DNA from 3 places in the Bacillus sp. ISL-46 genome. Region 1 is predicted to be linked to each of the others. Evidence: riboswitches for the same ligand, from Rfam matches in the RefSeq annotation. Region 1 holds a riboswitch; each other region holds the start of a gene.
The links. Region 1 has a riboswitch for cobalamin ahead of metE (5-methyltetrahydropteroyltriglutamate--homocysteine S-methyltransferase). Riboswitches for the same ligand answer to the same signal wherever they lie in the genome.
Positions count from the first base shown of each region.

Region 2: linked by a shared signal. The riboswitch ahead of J7E67_RS03355 ((2Fe-2S) ferredoxin domain-containing protein) and the one ahead of metE (5-methyltetrahydropteroyltriglutamate--homocysteine S-methyltransferase) in region 1 are both predicted to bind cobalamin.
Region 3: linked by a shared signal. The riboswitch ahead of J7E67_RS05170 (ABC transporter substrate-binding protein) and the one ahead of metE (5-methyltetrahydropteroyltriglutamate--homocysteine S-methyltransferase) in region 1 are both predicted to bind cobalamin.

Region 1 is NZ_JAGGQR010000046.1:10,782-17,590, forward strand. It holds gene J7E67_RS21820 (cysteine hydrolase family protein) at 1-461, shown strand, start outside; gene J7E67_RS21825 (nicotinate phosphoribosyltransferase) at 525-1,988, shown strand; gene J7E67_RS21830 (hypothetical protein) at 2,206-2,526, opposite strand; gene rlmD (23S rRNA (uracil(1939)-C(5))-methyltransferase RlmD) at 2,717-4,093, shown strand; cobalamin riboswitch at 4,488-4,668, shown strand; gene metE (5-methyltetrahydropteroyltriglutamate--homocysteine S-methyltransferase) at 4,928-6,809, shown strand, end outside.
Region 2 is NZ_JAGGQR010000009.1:7,900-14,708, forward strand. It holds gene J7E67_RS03345 (MATE family efflux transporter) at 1-1,164, shown strand, start outside; gene J7E67_RS31740 (hypothetical protein) at 1,277-1,399, shown strand; gene J7E67_RS03350 (VCBS repeat-containing protein) at 1,715-2,647, shown strand; cobalamin riboswitch at 2,941-3,129, shown strand; cobalamin riboswitch at 3,308-3,485, shown strand; gene J7E67_RS03355 ((2Fe-2S) ferredoxin domain-containing protein) at 3,613-3,996, shown strand; gene cobJ (precorrin-3B C(17)-methyltransferase) at 4,050-5,675, shown strand; gene J7E67_RS03365 (sirohydrochlorin chelatase) at 5,736-6,665, shown strand; gene cobK (precorrin-6A reductase) at 6,669-6,809, shown strand, end outside.
Region 3 is NZ_JAGGQR010000010.1:178,346-185,154, reverse strand. It holds gene ribE (riboflavin synthase) at 1-269, shown strand, start outside; partial or broken gene ribB (3,4-dihydroxy-2-butanone-4-phosphate synthase) at 329-952, shown strand; gene ribH (6,7-dimethyl-8-ribityllumazine synthase) at 978-1,448, shown strand; cobalamin riboswitch at 1,507-1,698, shown strand; gene J7E67_RS05170 (ABC transporter substrate-binding protein) at 1,892-2,857, shown strand; gene J7E67_RS05165 (FecCD family ABC transporter permease) at 2,823-3,884, shown strand; gene J7E67_RS05160 (heme ABC transporter ATP-binding protein) at 3,888-5,354, shown strand; gene cbiB (adenosylcobinamide-phosphate synthase CbiB) at 5,351-6,334, shown strand; gene cobD (threonine-phosphate decarboxylase CobD) at 6,291-6,809, shown strand, end outside.

The DNA of each region.
Region 1 (6,809 bases):
TCGAAGGAAGGATGGTTGAACTGACAAATGAGTTTATTACGAAGGATGATTACGTTGTATTTGCCATTGATGTCCATGATCAGGGTGACGAATACCATCCAGAAACGAAATTGTTTCCGCCGCATAACCTTCGCGGGACGTCAGGAAGAGACTTGTTTGGTGCGCTGAAGGAAGTGTTTGAAATGAATGAACAACGTGAGAATGTTACCTTTATGGATAAAACAAGATACTCTGCTTTCGCGGGAACAGACCTTGAAACCAAATTACGAGAGCGCGGAATTACAGAAGTTCATTTGGTCGGCGTCTGCACCGATATATGTGTTCTTCATACAGCAGTAGATGCTTACAATAAAGGATTTAAGATTGTGGTATATAAGGATGCCGTGGCTTCTTTTAATCAGGCGGGTCATGAATGGGCCCTCGGACATTTTGAACAATCCCTAGGAGCGATAGTTAAATAGACTTTCGAGGGTAATATTGGTTATAATGAGGAAAAGCTGAAATAGTATTTCGGAGGTCTGATTATGAAACACTTTTATCACGATGATAGTTTAACTCTGCATACCGATCTATATCAGATCAATATGGTAGAAACGTATTGGAGAGATGGGATACATAATAAACGTGCGGTCTTCGAACTATTTTTCCGCAAGCTTCCGTTCGGGAACGGCTATGCAGTATTCGCTGGATTGGAGAAAGTAATCCAGTTTATTCAAGGCTTCCGCTTTAGTGGAGAAGACCTCGAGTATTTGCAAAATGAAGTAGGTTACAAGGAAGATTTTATCCAATATCTTAGAGAAATCCGTTTCACCGGAACAATCTGTGCGATGAAAGAAGGCGAGCTTGTTTTTGGCAATGAACCGATCTTACGTGTGGAGGCTCCACTTTGTGAAGCCCAATTAATTGAAACAGCGCTGCTTAACATTGTGAACTATCAAACATTAATTGCTACGAAGGCATCTCGCATCAAGCAAGTCGTGGGCGATGAAGTGGCGATGGAATTTGGGAGTAGACGGGCCCAGGAAATGGATGCTGCAATTTGGGGAACAAGAGCAGCCTATCTTGCCGGTTTTGAATCAACAAGCAATGTAAGAGCTGGTAAGCTGTTTGGCATTCCTGTATCTGGAACACATGCCCATTCGATGGTCCAAGCTTATAAAGACGAGTATACGGCTTTCATTAAATATGCCGAAACACACAAGGATTGTGTCTTTTTGGTTGATACATATGATACACTCCGCCTCGGTGTTCCAAATGCGATTAAAGTGGCAAAAGAATTAGGCGATAAAATTAATTTTATCGGAATTCGTCTTGATAGCGGCGACCTTGCTTACCTATCAAAGGAAGCACGCAAAATGCTCGATGAGGCTGGATTCACTGATGCTAAGATTGTTGCCTCAAGTGATTTAGATGAATATACGATTATGAGCTTGAAATCTCAGGGTGCCAAAATTGATAGCTGGGGAGTTGGCACAAAGCTGATTACAGCTTACGACCAAGCTGCACTGGGTGCTGTTTATAAAATTGTGTCTATTGAGGATGAAACCGGAAAAATGGAAGATACGATCAAGATCTCATCCAATCCGGAAAAAGTTACAACCCCAGGATTGAAGAGAATTTATCGCATCATCAATAATACAAACCATCATGCTGAAGGTGATTATATTGCGTTAGCAGACGAAAAGCTGCCTGAAAAACGGCTGCGGATGTTCCATCCAACCCACACGTATTTGAATAAGGTGGTTACCAACTTTACAGCAAAAGAATTACATGAAGAAATCTTTTCTAAAGGCGAGCTTGTTTATGAAATGCCTTGCTTGGAAGAATCCCGTGATTATTTGAAGCAAAACCTCGATGCACTTTGGGGCGAGTATCAGCGGATTACGAATCCAGAAGGTTATCCAGTTGACTTGAGTCAAAAATGCTGGGATAACAAGATGAGAAATATTGAAGAGGTTAAAGACAAGGTAGAGGCAATGAAAAGGTAACGATCAGGCGTTCTTTTAATAAAAAAAGGGCAGACTTAAGAGGTTTTATTTCCCTTTTGAGTCTGCCCTTCGTTTATTTTTGTTTAAAGAAATCGACAAAGGCATGGAAAATTTCGATACCCTGGTAGGTAAGCATACTTGCGGCTGATAGTGAAAAGAAGCCAATGATTACAAAGCGGATCCACATTTTAATTTCCTCCCTTATTATGGTGTTAGCTTATGATTCGGGAGGATGGATCACATAGTTTGATTGATGAAAGATGGGAATGAGAAAAATAAAGCTTTTGTGAAAACTTATGAACAAATAAATCAGTGGAGTTAGTGCTGCTGAAAGGATGATCGTAAGGATAAAGTGAGTTTGTATAACAACGGGCAGCTTTTTTTCATCGTTCCATTGGTCTTTCACCGCTCCATCATCTACGTTGATGATGGCTTTGATATTAGCGTGGGAGTGAGGAAGTGAGTAGGAAAAATGGATAAAGGTGAAAGTAAGGAAGGCAAGGAGTAACGGAATGGAAAGGTTTTTTAGCATCTTCATCAATATCCTCTCCTTCCCAAAAATGAGATTGTTTTAATCATATACACTTTTATTATATTTGAAAACAAAAATATTCTGACAATTTTCGTAGTCTTATTGAAAAAAAGGCTTTTGTCCATTAACAGGTTTCGCAATCAGTCATGCTTTGTGTTACAATCTTAGCAGTCAAAACGAGCAAAGGAAGAAACGTATGAGCAGAATAGTACCGGTTAATAAAAATGATTACATAGATGTAGTTTTTGAAGATTTAACCCATGACGGAGCGGGTGTGGCCAAGGTTGATGGGTACCCGTTATTTGTCTCGAACGGACTGCCGGGCGAAAAGGCAAAAGTGAAGGTGATTAAGACAGGCAAAGGGTACGGCTTTGGGCGATTGGTCGAGCTTTATGAAAAAAGCCCGTTCCGAGTCGATATTGAGAGCGGTGATATCCATAAATTTGGCGGCTGCCAGCTCGAGCACATCAGCTATGAAGGTCAGCTGAAATATAAAGAAAACCAGGTCCGTCAGGTGCTCACACGGATCGGTAAACTGGAGGATGTTGTTGTTCATCCGATTCTGGGGATGGACCATCCCTTGCATTACCGCAACAAAGCCCAGGTACCTGTTGGAGAGAAGGACGGCAAATTGATTGCTGGCTTCTATAGACCGAGGAGCCATGAAATTGTTGATACGAATGAGAGTGTCATTCAATTGCCTGAAATTAATGAAGCGGTTCAGACGGTAAAGGAAATATGCAGCGAGCTAGGGATTCGTGCGTATCACGAGGAATCTCATAAAGGTGTACTCAGACACATTATGGCTCGTTATGGTCAGCAGACGGGAGAGCTCATGGTAGTAATTATCACGAGGACGGCGGATCTTCCTCAGAAAAATCAGCTGGTTGAGCAAATTGTTGCGCGGCTCCCGAAGGTAAAGTCAATCGTCCATAATGTCAATTCGAAGCGCACAAACGTCATCATGGGGGAAAAAACGACAGTTTGGTGGGGGAATGAAGTCATCTATGACTATATCGGGGATGTGAAATTTGCCATTTCTGCACTGTCCTTTTACCAAGTAAACCCTGTTCAAACAAAGGTGTTATATGATAAGGCGCTTGAATATGCGGACCTTAGCGGTGAAGAAAGCGTCATTGATGCTTACTGTGGAATCGGAACGATTTCTCTATTTTTAGCACAAAAAGCAAGGAAAGTATTCGGCGTAGAAGTTGTTCCAGAGGCAATAGAGGATGCTAAGCGGAATGCAGCGTTAAATGAGATGACGAATACAGAGTTTGCTGCAGGGGAAGCGGAGGTTGTTATACCAAAGTGGTATAAGGAAGGTAATGTCGCCGATGTTTTGGTTGTTGACCCGCCGCGCAAAGGCTGTGACGAGGCCTTGCTGCAGACCATTATTGAGATGAAACCGAAAAAGGTCGTTTATGTATCGTGTAATCCAGCCACCCTAGCAAGAGATTTACGGATATTGGAGGACGGAGGATACAAAACGGTGGAAGTGCAGCCGGTCGATATGTTTCCGATGACCACGCATGTGGAAGCGGTCGCGAAGATTGTATTAAAAAACCTTTAAATCACACTGGATAAAGGGACTAAGATGAATAGTGGGTTAGATGCTGTCTGGGAGAAACCAGCCAATGGCATCTAGCCCTTTTATATAATTAACAAAATTATACAAACTTCGGGGATTGACAGATTTTTTATACATTAATGTGGATTTTAAATATCAAACAGGAATAAGCATATGGACTAGAAATATAACCGTAAAGATCATTGCCATGATTCGGTGGGACTTTTTTCGAAACCCTGATGCTTTTTTGTGGTAAGTACCCAGCAAACAAAGTGACCAAAAGAAATAAAAGGATGTATAACCCAGCAACATCTTGATATGACCATATAATCATGCTGAATACTTTTCAGAAAATTATGTACTTCATATTATTAATATGCTATAGTTAGTGAAAATTACATATCGTGTAAGAATTGGTGCCAAGCTAAGGCTTGGCTTAAAAGGGAAGAACGGTGTAATTCCGTCGCTGTCCCGCAACTGTAAATCGGAGTGAATCACAAATACCACTGTCAAATGATGGGAAGGTGTGAGGAGCAATGATGATAAGCCAGGAGACCTGCCAAATTCTAGTACACACCAGATACCTACGTGGAAATAGGTGGTGACAGTCATTTGTACGACAAACGAGTTATGAGCAGCGATGTTTATGCATATTTTTATAAGCATACCTTTAACTTGATTGTAAAGCCATTTCCATTTTGTGGAGATGGCTTTTTTGTTGTATAGGAGATTATCAAATCATTTATTTTGGATAACGTGAACTAGTTCTCTGAATCCAGCTCCAGCGCCTTTTGTTCTATTTGGGAATATGTAAATTTAAAACAGGAGGAATGTAAAATGAATTTAGTAAGTACTGCTATTGGTTACCCGTACATTGGTGATAATCGGGAGTGGAAACGTTGTGTAGAATCTTTTTGGAAGGGTGCGATATCAGAGGAGCAATTTATTTTCGAGATGAAAACGAATCGCTTGAATAATTTGAAGCGCCAGCAATCATTAGGCTTAGAGTTACTAACAGTTGGGGATTTTACCATTTATGACCGTATGCTTGACCATGCGGCAATGTTCGGATTGATCCCAAATCGTTATAAGTGGACAGGTAGTGAAGTCGATCTAACCACTTATTATGAAATGGCCCGTGGGGCAAGCCATGTTGTGGCTTGTGAGATGACAAAGTGGTTTAACACAAACTATCACTACATTGTACCTGAGTATGAAGGCAAGTCATTACAATTAACCAAAAACTACATTTTAGATTATTTTGAAGAGGCCAAAGAGGAATTAGGTCTTATTACAAAGCCTACAATAATCGGTCCTTTTACTTTTGTTAAATTAACGAAAGGATACGATGCCAAAACCAAAGCATTGTTTATTTTAAAACTCTTACCGTTATATGCTCAAGTATTCCAGCAACTTGTAGAGGCTGGGGCACAGTGGATTCAAGTGGAAGAACCAGCACTAACCCTTTCCCTAACAGCAGATGATGTAAAACTAGTGCAAGAAATTTACAAACAGTTAGCAGAAGAAGTACCGGCTGCACAAATCATGTTGCAAACCTATTTTGAAGGACTATCAGCGTATGAAGAGCTGTCTCAATTACCTGTTGCAGGGATTGGTCTTGATTTCATACATGGTGCCGAAGAGAATATGGCTTCACTTCGAAAACACGGGTTCCCACAAGACAAAGTATTAGGAATTGGTATCGTAAATGGACGTGATATTTGGCGGGCGAATTTGGCTGAAAAAGCAATGAATACAAAAGCTATTTTATCATTAAGCGGGGTAAAAGAAGCTTGGATTCAGTCTTCATGTAGTTTACAGCATGTACCTGTGACGACGAAGGCTGAAACGCGTCTAGATGCGACATTAACAAATGCTTTGTCATTTGCCGATGAGAAAATTGTTGAGTTAGCACATATCACATCCTATTTTCGTGACGAGAACTGGACTGGAAATAAGAGCGTATCACAAAGTATGATAGCGACTGAAGCATTAGAGCAGCATAAGGCGAGGAAAAATGCACGTGTGAAAGAGCTGGTATCACAAGTAAAGCCAGAGCATTTTACCCGTCCATTGACGTTTAACGAACGCCAGCCTTTGCAGAAAGAGGCATTACATTTACCGGATTACCCAACCACAACCATTGGCAGCTTCCCTCAGTCAGATCAAGTAAAACGGACACGTACAGCATGGCGTAAAAAGGAAATTACAGACGCTGAGTATGCAGCGTTTCTAAAAAGTGAAACAGCCCGTTGGATTCAAATTCAAGAAGAAATAGGACTGGATGTTTTAGTGCATGGTGAATTTGAGCGGACGGATATGGTTGAGTACTTTGGAGAAAAGCTAGAAGGTTTTGCCTTTACAGAAAAAGCATGGGTTGTATCCTATGGTTCACGTTGTGTCAAACCACCAATTATTTATGGTGACGTCGAGTGGACAGCCCCAATGACCGTGAAGGAAGTAGAAGCGGCACAGCAATTAACGTCTAAGTATGTGAAAGGGATGTTAACAGGTCCTATCACAATCTTAAATTGGTCTTTTGTCCGCGATGATATTTCACGTGAACAAGTAGCCAACCAACTAGCCTTAGCACTAAGAGAAGAGATTCAAGCTTTAGAAGATGCAGGCATTGCCATTATTCAAGTGGATGAACCGGCATTACGTGAAGGATTGCCATTACGCAAAGAAAAATGGGCTGATTATTTAGCATGGGGGGTAA
Region 2 (6,809 bases), on a different contig from region 1:
ACCTTGTATTGGGTATTCGGTTTTTTACGGGTTAGTACATCTGCTTTTGCCGCACAAGCGAATGGGGCAAGCGATCAAGCCCAAGGAATACTTGCTTTATCGCGTCCATTTTTATTAGCTGTTGTGGTTGGGGTGTGTTTTATTCTCTTACAATGGCCGATTGAATATGTAGCTTTGATATTGTTTTCAAACGATTCTGATGTCAGTAAGTTTGCAGCTGAATATTTTCGAATTAGAATTTGGGGAGCACCCTTTACACTACTGAACTATGTTATCCTTGGCTGGTTAATGGGGATGGCAAAGATTAAAGAATCTTTATGTTTACAGGTGTTAATGAATGTTTTGAATATGATATTGGCCATTCTTTTTGTCCATGTCTTTTCTTTTGCTGTAAAAGGGGTTGCTGCTGCCGCTTTGATTGCTGAAGTGACAGCCTTTATATTAGGGATGTTCATTGTGATGAAGGCATCACCGTTTGAATGGAGGTTACCATCCTTTCAAGAACTTATAGATACACAGTCTATGAAAAAGATGTTTAACGTTAATAAGGATTTGTTTATTCGAACGATTTGTTTATTAGTCGTTTTTAATATGTTTACAGCAAAAGGTGCTTCGTTTGGTACAAACTTTTTAGCGGCCAATGCTGTTCTATTTCAAATTCATTACATTATGGCTTATTTCTTTGAGGGGTTTGCTAACGCTACGAGTATTCTTGTCGGCAAAGCGGTAGGAGCAAACGACAAGGATTTATATAAAAAAACACTTACTTTATCAAAACAATGGTCGGTGATTACGGCTTTTGTGATAGCTTGTATATATGGATTATTTCAAAAACAAATTATTGCGCTTTTTACCAATCTACCAAGTGTAATCGAACTTTCAACTACATATGGAACATGGCTTATTCTATACCCGTTTGCCGCGTGTTTTGGCCTTGTCATTTATGGTGCCTTCACAGGTGCAACTGAAATTGCTCCCGTTCGAAACTCTATGATTTACGCAATGATCGCCTATATCCTTATACAAATTACGGCAACACCTATCTGGCATAATCATGGCCTATGGCTGGCTTTCATTCTATACACTTTTGGGCGTTCTGGATTCTTGATCATGTATACTCCTAGATTAAATAAAAGATTATTATCTATAAACAAAGGAATCTGAAAATTACAGCTACTTTTGAATTGAATCATTTGTCATGTAACAAGGAGGAATAAAAAATAGCCAGGCATACAAATGAAATATCTATAGAGGAAGGATCAAGGGGCTCAAACGAATGCTCTATGAATTAACAATGGATAAAGACTTTGTCGCCTTAAAATTCCTGATTGATCGTCCGAATGTCTTCCATGTCGTTGGGGCTACCCATTTAGAAACATGGCATTCAAGATTCTTATGAAACCAAAATTAATCCCCTTAGTGGTATGAAAACCATTGCTAAACTACTAAAAAATTTAGGTGTAGCGGTAGAAACTCCGCTGCTAGAGAACGTTGGAGACAATTCTCCATTAGACTTGTTGGGTGATAAAACTGATATCTAGTGGAACTTCACGAAAAAGCAGGTAATGGCTAGTAATAGCTCAGGTACCTGCTTTTTTTTATGGAAAAAAGATGGAACCTACGAGACGATAACCTATGGAAAACGGACCTTGGAATGCTCCTGTGAATTCGTACATAAGTATATATGGAGAATAATAAGACAGGTGGGTTGTAAATGGACACCAATGACTTCAATAAAGAGCTCCATCATTATTACACAAAAATACGTGAGACGAATCATCCCTATTATTGGTACTGTTTGGCTAAAACGCAGGCAAGAGCTGGATTAACAAATGAAGCACTGCAAACAATTGATCTGGCTTTGTCCTTTCCCAATCCTTATCCTTCAAAGCACAAACTTTTTGAAATACGGGCCGGACTGCAATCAGCTGATTCAAGACAGATAGATACTAATAGTCCAGCCATCGTAACAGTAAAGAGGGGTGATATTGACGGAGACGGGATAAAGGATAATGTTTATCTTACGGCATATAAAACTCCTGATAGTCCATTTTGGAAAGATATCACATTGGTTGTCCAAAATGGGAGAACACATCACTATGATCACATCCATTTTAAAAATAACTCAGGATACAACCCCACACTTTTTCTAGGTGATTTGACAGGCAAAAAGGGGGAAGGTATTTTAGTGGTTATTGACACCGGAGGAAGCGCCGGCACGGTCTATGCGTATATTTTTTCTTATATGAACGGTCAAATTAGACAAATATTTGATTCAGATGCATTCAATGATTCCTATAAGTACGATGTGACATATGAAAATCAATACAAAGCAAAGGTAATCAGTTATCGTCTTAGAGAAAAGTATATTCTTGACCTTATTTATAAGGGGAAGGAATATTTATCGGAAATCTATAACCCCCAAGGAATATTAAGGGCTCCTATTAATGGGTGGGTGAATCCTTTGTCTGGTTTATACCCGATTGATTTTAACAGGGATAATAGATATGAACTCGAAGCGTATCAAAGGATAGCTGGCAGGTATAATGCGGACAGTCTGGGATATGTACAAACTGTATTGAAATGGAATGGTCAGGAGTTTGGTCCTGACAGACAGACAGTGGCCACCTTTGGTGGGGAGATGTAACAATTGGACCTTTTAATAAAAGAAATGAACAAAAACTTTTTCACCTAACATAAGAGGCCTAATGGAATAATTGTTAATCAAAAATTAGCTAGGGTGTCCTTAAAAATAGGGACACCCTTTTGTAATCAGAAAGGAATAAAAATTTTTAATTTTTAAACCATCGTTTTATCGAGCCTTTCAAATCCGATAGCTATGCCGATCCCCTAAAATAATATAAGGGAATTAAAAAAGCACTTGAAATATTCTATTTGTTAGACTAGTATAATTATTATCTCTTAAAATTACATATGAATTTGTTAACTATTAGTTAAGATGCCTTAGGGCTTAATAGGGAATCTGGTGAAAGGCCAGAACTGTCCCCGCAACTGTAAGTGTGGACGAAATAGACAAACCACTGGACCGTTTATTTATTGACGATTCGGGAAGGGTCTAAAGTAGGAAGAAACACAAGTCAGGAGACCTGTCTTAGCTTTTTAAGTTTCGATTTCTTCGGGGGTTGAGAAGATGGAACGTTTGGACAAAAAGGATTATTTATTAACTTTCTTTGTGCTGACGTTTTATCCGTTCAACTAATGTTGAACGGATTTTTTTCGTTTTGATGATTCTAAATCATTTTTAATTCTCATAGTTTAGCTTTAGAAGGAACAAGCCATTTTAACAATTGAATAGATTAGGATAGGTGCACGAATATGTGCTTAATTGGGAAGTACGGTTTAAATCCGTCACGGTACCCGCCACTGTATGGGGAGTTCATTGCAGATGTCACTGAAGGAATTCGGGAAGACGCAATGGAATGATGAACCTAAGTCAGGAGACCTGCCTTTACCTAATAACTTCCATCAACCTACGGGAACATAGGTAGAAGTGCTGATCATACACCGCTATTTTTTTGTGTGTATATATTCTGCACCCCTATGTCCATAGGGGTGCTTTTTTTACGTAAAAAACGAAAAGGAGAGTGTGACATGACTACTTGGAATTTACAAGGGACGAAACACCATGTTTTCATTTGCAACGGCAGCAGCTGTATGAGAAAGGGTGGGGAGGAAGCGACACAAGCGATTCGGAATGAAATCACCAATTTAAACTTAGATTCACTCGTACATACAACAAGAACGAGATGCAATGGGAGATGTAAGGACGCTCCCGTTGCTATCGTTTATCCAGACGGGACCTGGTATAAAAACGTGACGCCAGAAGTGGGAGCTACGATTGTAAGGCGTCATCTGGCGGAAGGTCATTGCCTTCAGGAGCATGCGATCTATGAATATTCCGAAGAAGGATTCATACAGCCAGAAGGGTCGGAATGCATCGAAGGAGTACAAAAAGCTGTTAAAGAAAAGATTTAACAGCGGATAGTATCTGGATTCTAGTTTGAAATTTTGGAAGGTGGCGTAATAGTGTGAAAGGCAAATTATTAGTTATTGGTTTTGGCCCCGGTGATGAAAAACATATCACCGGACGGGCAAAAGAAGCCATCGAAGAAAGTGATATCATCATCGGCTACAAAACCTACGTTGATTTAATCAAGGGATTAATAGCTGGAAAGCAAATCATCAGCACAGGAATGACAGAAGAAGTGAGCCGGGCCCAGGAGGCAGTGAAACAGGCCGAACTCGGTTACACGGTAGCCGTCATTTCAAGCGGTGATGCCGGTGTATATGGAATGGCAGGACTGGTTTACGAAGTGCTAATCGAAAAAGGCTGGAAAAAAGACTCAGGGGTAGAAGTGGAGGTGGTACCTGGCATTTCTGCCATCAACTCCTGTGCTTCTTTATTAGGCGCGCCGGTCATGCATGATGCCTGTACGATCAGCTTAAGTGACCATTTGACACCTTGGAGCATAATCGAGAAACGAATCGAAGCGGCCGCTCAAGCTGATTTTGTGATTGCTTTATATAATCCAAAAAGCGGGAGAAGAACACGGCAGATCATGGAAGCTCAAAAAATTCTACTAAAATATCGCTCGCCAGAAACCCCTGTAGGATTGGTAAAGAGTGCTTACCGTGATAGTCAAAAGATCGTCTTAACCAATTTACAAGAGATGCTCGAACATGAAATTGGCATGTTAACCACCGTTTTAATTGGCAACTCTTCCACATTTTTCTACGACGGCTTGATCATCACTCCGCGCGGTTATCAGCGGAAGTATACATTAAATCAGGCAATTCAGCCGTTGAAACCGCATCAGCGACTGCAAAAGGAAGCCGAACCATGGGCACTGGAGCAAATGGAAGATGTAACACCGGTAAACAAGGAACTAGTCACCCCAACCTCAGTGAAAGAGTCGCCAAGAGAGCTGGCCGAGGAAGCCTTGCAAATGATCCTTGGTGAGAACGATGGACCATCCCAAGGTTTATTGGTGAAGCAAGATTTTCAATCTATTTTTGAGGTAGCGGTCAGCCCTGGAGTCGCCAATAAAAAATTTACCGCGACTCAAATGGTCATTCTTTCCGAAATTGTCGGAGAAGAAGGTGTCATGGAATACACACAAGACCATTTTATGAAGCTGCAAATTTTAACCTCAAAGCCTGATGAGATTGTTGAAAAACTAGCGGCGGCCAACTTTTTGATTGCTCCTGTTGGTGACGTATTAACCGTAAAAGCCTGTGATTTTTGTGACGGAGAAAAGAAGGATTCCATCCCTTATGCCGATGAGCTGCAGGAAAGACTTGGCGGCATTGAACTCCCCAAAGAATTGAAACTAGGTGTGAATGGCTGCGGCATGGCCTGTTATGGAGCCGTAAAAGAGGATATTGGCATTGTCTACCGTAAGGGAGCGTTTGATTTATTTTTAGGGGCAAAGGTAGCCGGAAGAACGGCACATCCCGGCCAAATCGTAGCGGAAGGAATCGCACCGGACCAAATTGTCGGGGTCATAGAGGGGATTGTTCAAGAGTACAAACAAAAGGCCTATCCAAATGAACGTTTCTATAAATTTTTTAAACGGGTCAAAGAGGTTCAAGGTTTTGTGTACCAGGATATCACACCTAACCTTAAAATCGAAGCGGCTGTTTGCGGGGAGTAATGGGAAGAAGTCTAGGTCAATTGGCAGGTAGGCATTTACAAACAAAGGGGAGGAAATATTTTGAAAGCAATTTTATTTGTGGGGCATGGGAGCAGAGATCAAGAGGGAAATCAGCAGGTTCGCGAGTTCATCGGTGAGATGAGAAAGACTTGGGACGATTCTTTCCTGGTTGAGACGTGCTTTTTAGAATTTGAACGACCAACCGTTAATCAAGGAATCGATCTGTGTGTGGAGAAAGGAGCCGACCATATTGTCGTGATTCCAATCATGCTCTTACAAGCAGGACACTCCAAAATTCATATTCCAGCAGCTATTGATGAGGCAAAGAATAAATATCCACTTGTTCAATTTACTTATGGCCGGCCAATAGGTGTTCATGAGGAAACATTTGAAATTCTAAAAACGAGATTAATGGAAATTGGCGAGAATTTAGAATCCATCGAAGACGATACGGCTGTCCTTTTGTTAGGACGGGGCGGAAGCGATCCCGATGCGAATAGTGATTTATATAAAATTGCTAGATTACTATGGGAAAAAACAAACTATAAAATCGTCGAACCTGCTTTTATGGGGGTGACCAATCCCCTTGTGAACGAAGGGATTGAGCGCTGTATTAAGCTTGGAGCAAAAAAAGTGGTAATCCTGCCTTACTTTCTATTCACCGGCATCCTGATTAAACGGTTAGAAGATATGATGGTTCCTATTCAAAATCAATATTCCGCGGTTGAATTTCTGTTGGCTGACTATTTTGGTTATCATCCAAAATTACAGACGATTTTAATCGATCGGGTGGAAGAAGCCCTCCGTGATGAGGTGAAGATGAACTGCGATACCTGCCAATACCGTCTCAATGTAATGGAACATATCGATCATCACCACCACCATGATCATGATCACGATCATCATCACGGCCATGACCATCATGACCATGACCATGACCACGACCATCACCATGATCACGAACATGCAGAGCAAAAAGGCAGGAGATAGAGGATGATTTTCGTATTAGCCGGTACAAGTGATGCACGAGCCCTTGCTTTAGAAATAAAAAAGGAGGGCTTCGATCTCCTGGCCTCCGTTGTCACAGAAAATGCAGCGGTTGAATTAAGGGAGTCAGGGATACCTGTTCAAGTA
Region 3 (6,809 bases), on a different contig from region 1:
ATGTCATCTTAAGAGGCTCTATCACGGTAGATGGGACAAGTTTGACTGTTTTTGCGGTAACAGAAAATAGTTTTACACTATCGATCATCCCCCATACATTATCGGAAACGATTTTGGGACTAAAAGGGTCAGGGGATATCGTTAATCTAGAATGCGATATGATTGGTAAATACGTTGGACATTTTATCAAAAACCTTTCAAGTGATACAGCGCAAAAGCGTAAGACAGGGATAACGGCACAATTTTTAGCAGACAATGGCTTTAATTAAATGATGGTTGGAAAAGTCTAGTTTTAATTGGTTTGTAATTTTGAAAGGAGAGATGTGGCGTGTTTAATACGATTGACGAAGCTCTTGCTGATTTAAAAGAAGGAAAGGTTGTTATTGCCTGCGATGATGAGAACAGGGAAAATGAAGGGGACTTTATTTCTCTTGCTGAAAAAGCAACGCCTGAGGTTATAAATCTTATGGCCACTCACGGAAGAGGTCTAATCTGTGTTCCCATTGACGAGGCATTAGCTCAAAAGCTCGACTTACATCCAATGGTTTCCAAGAACACGGATCCAAATCGAACAGCTTTTACCGTAAGCATTGACCATAAATTTTCTACCACTGGCATTTCTGCATTTGAACGTTCAGCAACGGTGTTGAGTATGGTTGACCCGGAATCAAAAGCATCTGATTTTTTAAGACCAGGGCATATGTTTCCGCTAATTGCTAAAAAAGGCGGAGTCTTGAGCAGAACGGGGCATACAGAAGCAGCTGTAGACCTTGCAATTTTATGCGGTGCCAAGCCTGCTGGTGTCATTTGTGAAATCATGAATGACGATGGCACGATGGCACGTGTCCCCCAACTGCGTAAAATTGCTGATAAGCTAAACATTAAAATGATAACGATTAAAGATTTAGTAGAATACCGAAACAACAAGGAAAACTTAGTTAAGCGGGAAGTTTAAAACAAATTTAGGAGGCATACTCATGGGTAATATTTTTGAAGGAAATTTAGTTGGCTCAGGATTAAAAGTTGGAATCGTGGTTGGACGTTTTAATGAATTCATTACAAGTAAATTATTAGGCGGTGCACAGGATGCACTTAAAAGACATGGCGTCAGTGAGACAGACGTAGATATTGCCTGGGTACCAGGTGCATTTGAGATTTCATTAATTGCCCAAAAAATGGCTAATAGCAAAAAATATGATGCAGTTATCACGCTCGGCACAGTCATTCGCGGCTCTACTCCACATTTTGACTTTGTTTGTAATGAAGTGGCAAAAGGGGTTTCCGCAATTAATTTAAGTAGTGGCATTCCGGTCATTTTTGGAGTGTTAACCACGGATTCTATTGAACAAGCGATTGAGCGTGCCGGAACAAAAGCAGGTAATAAAGGTTGGGACGCAGCATCGGCAGCTATTGAAATGGCAAATTTATGCAGAACGATTGAACTATAAAATTATTGCAAAAAACATATACAAATCATTCCACCTTTTCTATAATGAATTTAACAAAAAATATTTTTAAAAATTAGGTGCTAAATCTTTACGAAAGATTTTCAGCTTAAAAGGGAAGTTTGGTATAAGCCAACGCGGTCCCGCCACTGTAAATGAGAGCAACCTATATGGTGCCACTGTCGAATTCGATGGGAAGGCATAGGAAGCGATGATCATGAGCCAGGAAACCTGCCTAATTCTTGTGCGCCAATAAACCTACGAGGATAGGAAGGTGTTGAAGGCTAGACTCCTTTTACTTTTCACTAGTAATTGAATCTAATCATACCAACATCTCCATTAACAGTGTGGAGATGTTTTTTTGTTGTTATCCAAGCAATTGTGTTTAGCACAAGAGGAATTATTTTTTGTTACATAAGGTAATTACACAGAAAGCAGGGAGAAAAATGAAAAAATTGTATTCATTGCTGTTAGTAGTATTATTGACAGTAGGAGTTTTAGCAGGATGTGCTGAAAAGAAAGACGAAGTTAACGAAGAAAATAAAACTAGTGTAGAAAAGAAAACAGCGGAAATAACCTATCCAGTTACACTTACTGATGCTGCCAAAACTAAAGTTATCATCGAAAAGAAACCTGAAAAGATCGTTTCACTAATTCCAAGTAATACAGAAATTGCATTTGCATTAGGACTTGACAAAGAAGTGGTGGGAGTGTCTGATTTCGATAATTATCCGGAAGCAGCGACGAAAAAAGAAAAAATCGGCGGACAGGAAATAAACTTAGAAAAAATCATTTCCTTAAAACCAGATTTAGTGCTAGCACATGCATCGTCCGCTCATAATTCTGAAGCAGGGCTTCAGCAGCTTAAAGATGCTGGAATTACCGTTTTGGTTGTTAATGATGCGCAAAATTTTGACCAAGTTTATGATTCCATTGATATGATTGGGAAAGCTACCGGTGAAACAGCGAAAGCCGATGAGATGATTAAAGGGATGAAGGATAAATTGGCCGAAATTAAAGCAAAGGCTGGGGAAATAAAAGAAAAGAAAAAGGTATTAGTTGAAGTTTCACCCGCTCCAGAAATTTATACACCTGGCAAGAATACCTTTATGGATCAAATGCTAAATATAATTAATGCGGAAAACATCGCAAATGATCAAGAAGGCTGGATTAAAATTGATCAAGAGGCGATGATTAAACGCAATCCAGATGTAATCCTGACTACCTATGGATACTATGTCAAAAATCCGGCGGAACAAGTTTTAACTAGAAAGGGCTGGGAAACGGTCAACGCTGTAAAAAATAAGCATGTAGTCGATGTGGATTCTGATCGCGTGACTCGCTCAGGCCCTCGGATCGTTGAAGGAGTAGAAGATCTTGCAAAGGCTGTCTATCCTGAGATTTTTAAATAATAAATATTTAGCCTATATAATAGCTGGAATGTTCCTTGTTCTAGCTTTTTTATTAGGGATTTCAATTGGAACAGTTTCGGTTCCAATCTTAACAATTATTAAGATTATCAGTGCTAAATTATTTGGGGTTATTTCATTGGAGACAATTGACCCTATGTATTCAAGTATTGTCCTTAACATTCGCTTACCTAGAGTGATTTTATCTGGTCTTGTCGGGGCTTCTCTTGCTATTGCAGGGGCAGTCTTCCAAGGTCTGCTAAGAAATCCGTTAGCAGATCCTTATACATTGGGTGTATCCTCCGGGGCGTCAGTTGGAGCGGTGTTGACACTGTTTTTCCATCTATCTATTCCTTTTATTGGTTCCTTCACATTACCATTGCTAAGTATTTTATTTTCCTTTTTAACCATCTTTTTAGTCCTTACTTTCGCCAGTAAAATAGAGCGTTCGATGAGAGTGGAAACGATTATTTTAACAGGGATAATTTTTAGCTCCTTCTTAGGGGCAATTATTTCGCTGATGATTGCGCTTACTGGAGATGAGTTGAGGCAAATTATTGGCTGGCTATTAGGAAGTGTATCGATGAGAGGCTGGGAGTACATAAAGATCATTTTGCCATTTTTTATCATTGGCTCAGGCCTGCTGATTTTTAATGCAAAGGAACTAAACGCCATGTCGTTTGGTGAAGAGCGGGCACAGCATTTAGGGGTCAATGTTCAAAAAAGAAAGCTAATTATTTTAACAGCTGGCTCTATTTTAACAGGAGCGGCAGTTGCGGTGTCAGGTACCATTGGTTTTGTCGGGCTAGTGATTCCACATTTATCAAGATTATTATGGGGTCCCGATCACCGGCACCTCCTTCCGTTATCAATCATAACAGGAAGCGGTTTTTTAATCTTAGCTGACCTAATTTCAAGAACAATCATATCTCCTACAGAATTACCCATTGGTGTCATCACGGCTTTAATTGGTGCACCGGTATTTGCAATAATCCTGCTCCAAAGAAAAAGAACGGAAAGAAGTGGTTAAAGGATGCTTAGTGTTCAACAGATTTCCGGTGGATACTCGAGTGAAGCGGTTCTGAAAGACATTTCTTTTGATGTGGAAAAGGGAGAATTATTCGGGATATTGGGGCCGAATGGAAGTGGAAAGACAACCCTTTTAAAAATGCTTAGTGGAATTTTACCAATCCAAAAGGGTGAGATTTTTATCAATCGGAAACGGCTGCAGGAATACAAAGCAAAACAGCTGGCCCAAATTATTGCCGTTCTTTCACAACATTCATCACAATCTTTCTCATACACCGTAAAAGAGACCGTCTCGCTTGGCCGTTATGCACATCAAAAGGGGTTGTTTCAAACCTGGAGTAAAGCCGATGAAGAGGTTGTCCAACGAGTAATGAAGCAAATTGGTGTTTCCAGATTCCAAAATAAAAATATTCAGGAATTATCAGGCGGTGAAAAACAAAGAGTATTTCTCGCCCAAGCTTTGGCCCAAGAGCCTGAAATACTATTGTTAGATGAACCCACTAACCATTTGGATTTGTCGTATCAAAAGGAATTGTTAGATTTCTTAAAACAATGGACGTCAGAAAATGGATTAACAGTCATCTCCATTTTTCACGATTTAAACCTTGCCGGGCTTTATTGTGATCGATTGCTCCTTCTCGAAAATGGCAGGATAAATATTGATCATATTCCTAATGAGGTGCTGCGGGAAGATCGAATAAGAGATGTGTATCATACAGACATTCAAAAACATCCCCATCCTAAAGTCGCTGCACCGCAGATGGTTTTACTGCCAAAAGTGAATCACGAAGTTGTCGATTTTGACCTAGATGAGTCGATGCTGAATATTTCAGAAGAATTTATCGAGTTAACATCCCCCATGCCATTAAGGACAATGTCATCTGGGGTGATTGGTTCGGGAACGGGATGGCACCAAACATTTGTGAACCGCCATGTTCACAAGGATTACAGCTGTAGTGACTATCGTATAGAAATGACCTCATTTTTAAAATCAAACGGGTTTGAACCGTCGGAAACTGTTGGCATGATGACCGCAGTTGTCCTCGAAGATGTAGTTTACAAGCGGTTTGAACATAATAGCTTCTCGGTATTTGCTGTTGTGACAGCTGGGGTGGGAAATGCAATTGATGCTTCGAAAAGTGAGCTGCATTCATTTGATATGATACCTGGTACGATTAATACATGGATTTTTGTGAACGGTGAGTTGACAGAGGAAGCTTTCATACAATGCATCATGACCGCAACTGAAGCGAAGGTTAAGGCATTGAATGATCTAAAGGTAATCGATGAAGTCACCGGAACGATCGCCACCGGTACATCGACAGATAGTATCTTAATTGCTGCTACTCAAACAGGTGAAGTATTAGAATTTGCGGGAACGATTACCCCGTTAGGCAAGCTTATTAGCAAGGCAGTTTATCAGTGCACGATCGAAGCGATTCAAAAATCCAGCAAGAGAAAATGCAAATGATCGTTCATCATTTAATCTCAATCACAGTTGCCTATATTATTGACCTGTTTATTGGGGATCCACCCGATTGGCCCCACCCTGTAAGATGGATTGGAACGATGATAACATTTCTTGAAAAACGTTGGAATAATGGTAAGTCTAAGCGGTGGAAAGGGGTGGCCATGCTCCTTTTTATCTTACTCTTAGTTTTTTTCGTCGTTTTGTTATTAGTTTTAATAGGATATTGGATTCATCCTTTTGTTGGAATTTTAGTGGAAGGTATGATTATTTCTACAACCATTGCTCAAAAAAGCTTGAAGGTGGCTTCTCTAGAAGTCTATCGTCCATTAATAGAAGGGGACCTTCCTGAAGCTAGGAAAAAACTATCCTATATTGTTGGCCGTGATACAGATTCCTTGGATGAGAGTGAAATCGCTCGCGGCACGATTGAGACTGTGGCCGAAAATACTAGTGATGGGGTGACGGCCCCCTTGTTTTGGGCACTGATTGGCGGAGCCCCGCTGGCGATGGTTTATCGCGCAACCAATACATGTGATTCGATGGTGGGCCACATGAACGCTAGATATAAAGAGTTTGGCTGGGCGTCTGCAAAATGGGATGATGTGATGAGCTGGGTTCCAAGTCGATTAACTGGGATCATCATGCTGATAGGAAAACGTCCCGTAAGGATGCCTTATAGAAAAGCTTGGACGATTTTATTCCGTGATGCGAAAAAGCATCCGAGCCCAAACAGCGGCTGGGGTGAAGCGGCTGTCGCAGCTATTTTAGGGATACAGCTTGGCGGAATCAATTATTATAAAGGATTGATATCGAACCGGGCAAAAATGGGTGAACCCATTCAGTCCATCCAAACGGAACATATCATCAAGGCCAATCAAATTCTTAGCAAAACGGTCTTTTTATTTTTATTATTTTTATGGATAGGGGGAATGGTCCTTGAATTGGCCGTCACATGGCTCGAATCCTCAATATTTATATGAGGCAATGGGCCTTGCACTCCCGTTGCAGTATATTGATTTTAGCGCAAATATCAATCCACTTGGCCCGCCATCTACTTTGAAAGAAAAATGGCCGGATTTTTTTCAAGAAATTAATGTTTATCCAGATCCTTATGCAACACAGCTGAAGGAAAGGATTGCAAAATCGCAGCAGACCCCGATCGATACAATCCTAATTGGAAATGGAGGAGCAGAGCTTATTACGCTGCTTGCCCGTATGCTTGCCGGCAAAAAAGTAGTTATTGTGGAACCAACATTTTCGGAATATGAACAAGCATGTCGGGCAAACAAATGTGAAATTGTCTACCATCAACTAGTGGAGCCCAATTTTGAATTGAATTCGGTCAATTTACACTCGAATTTGATGGATGCAGATGCTTTGTTTTTGTGTAATCCAAACAATCCAACAGGTATTTACTATCCGGCCTCTACGATTATTTCGATCATAGAGGAATGT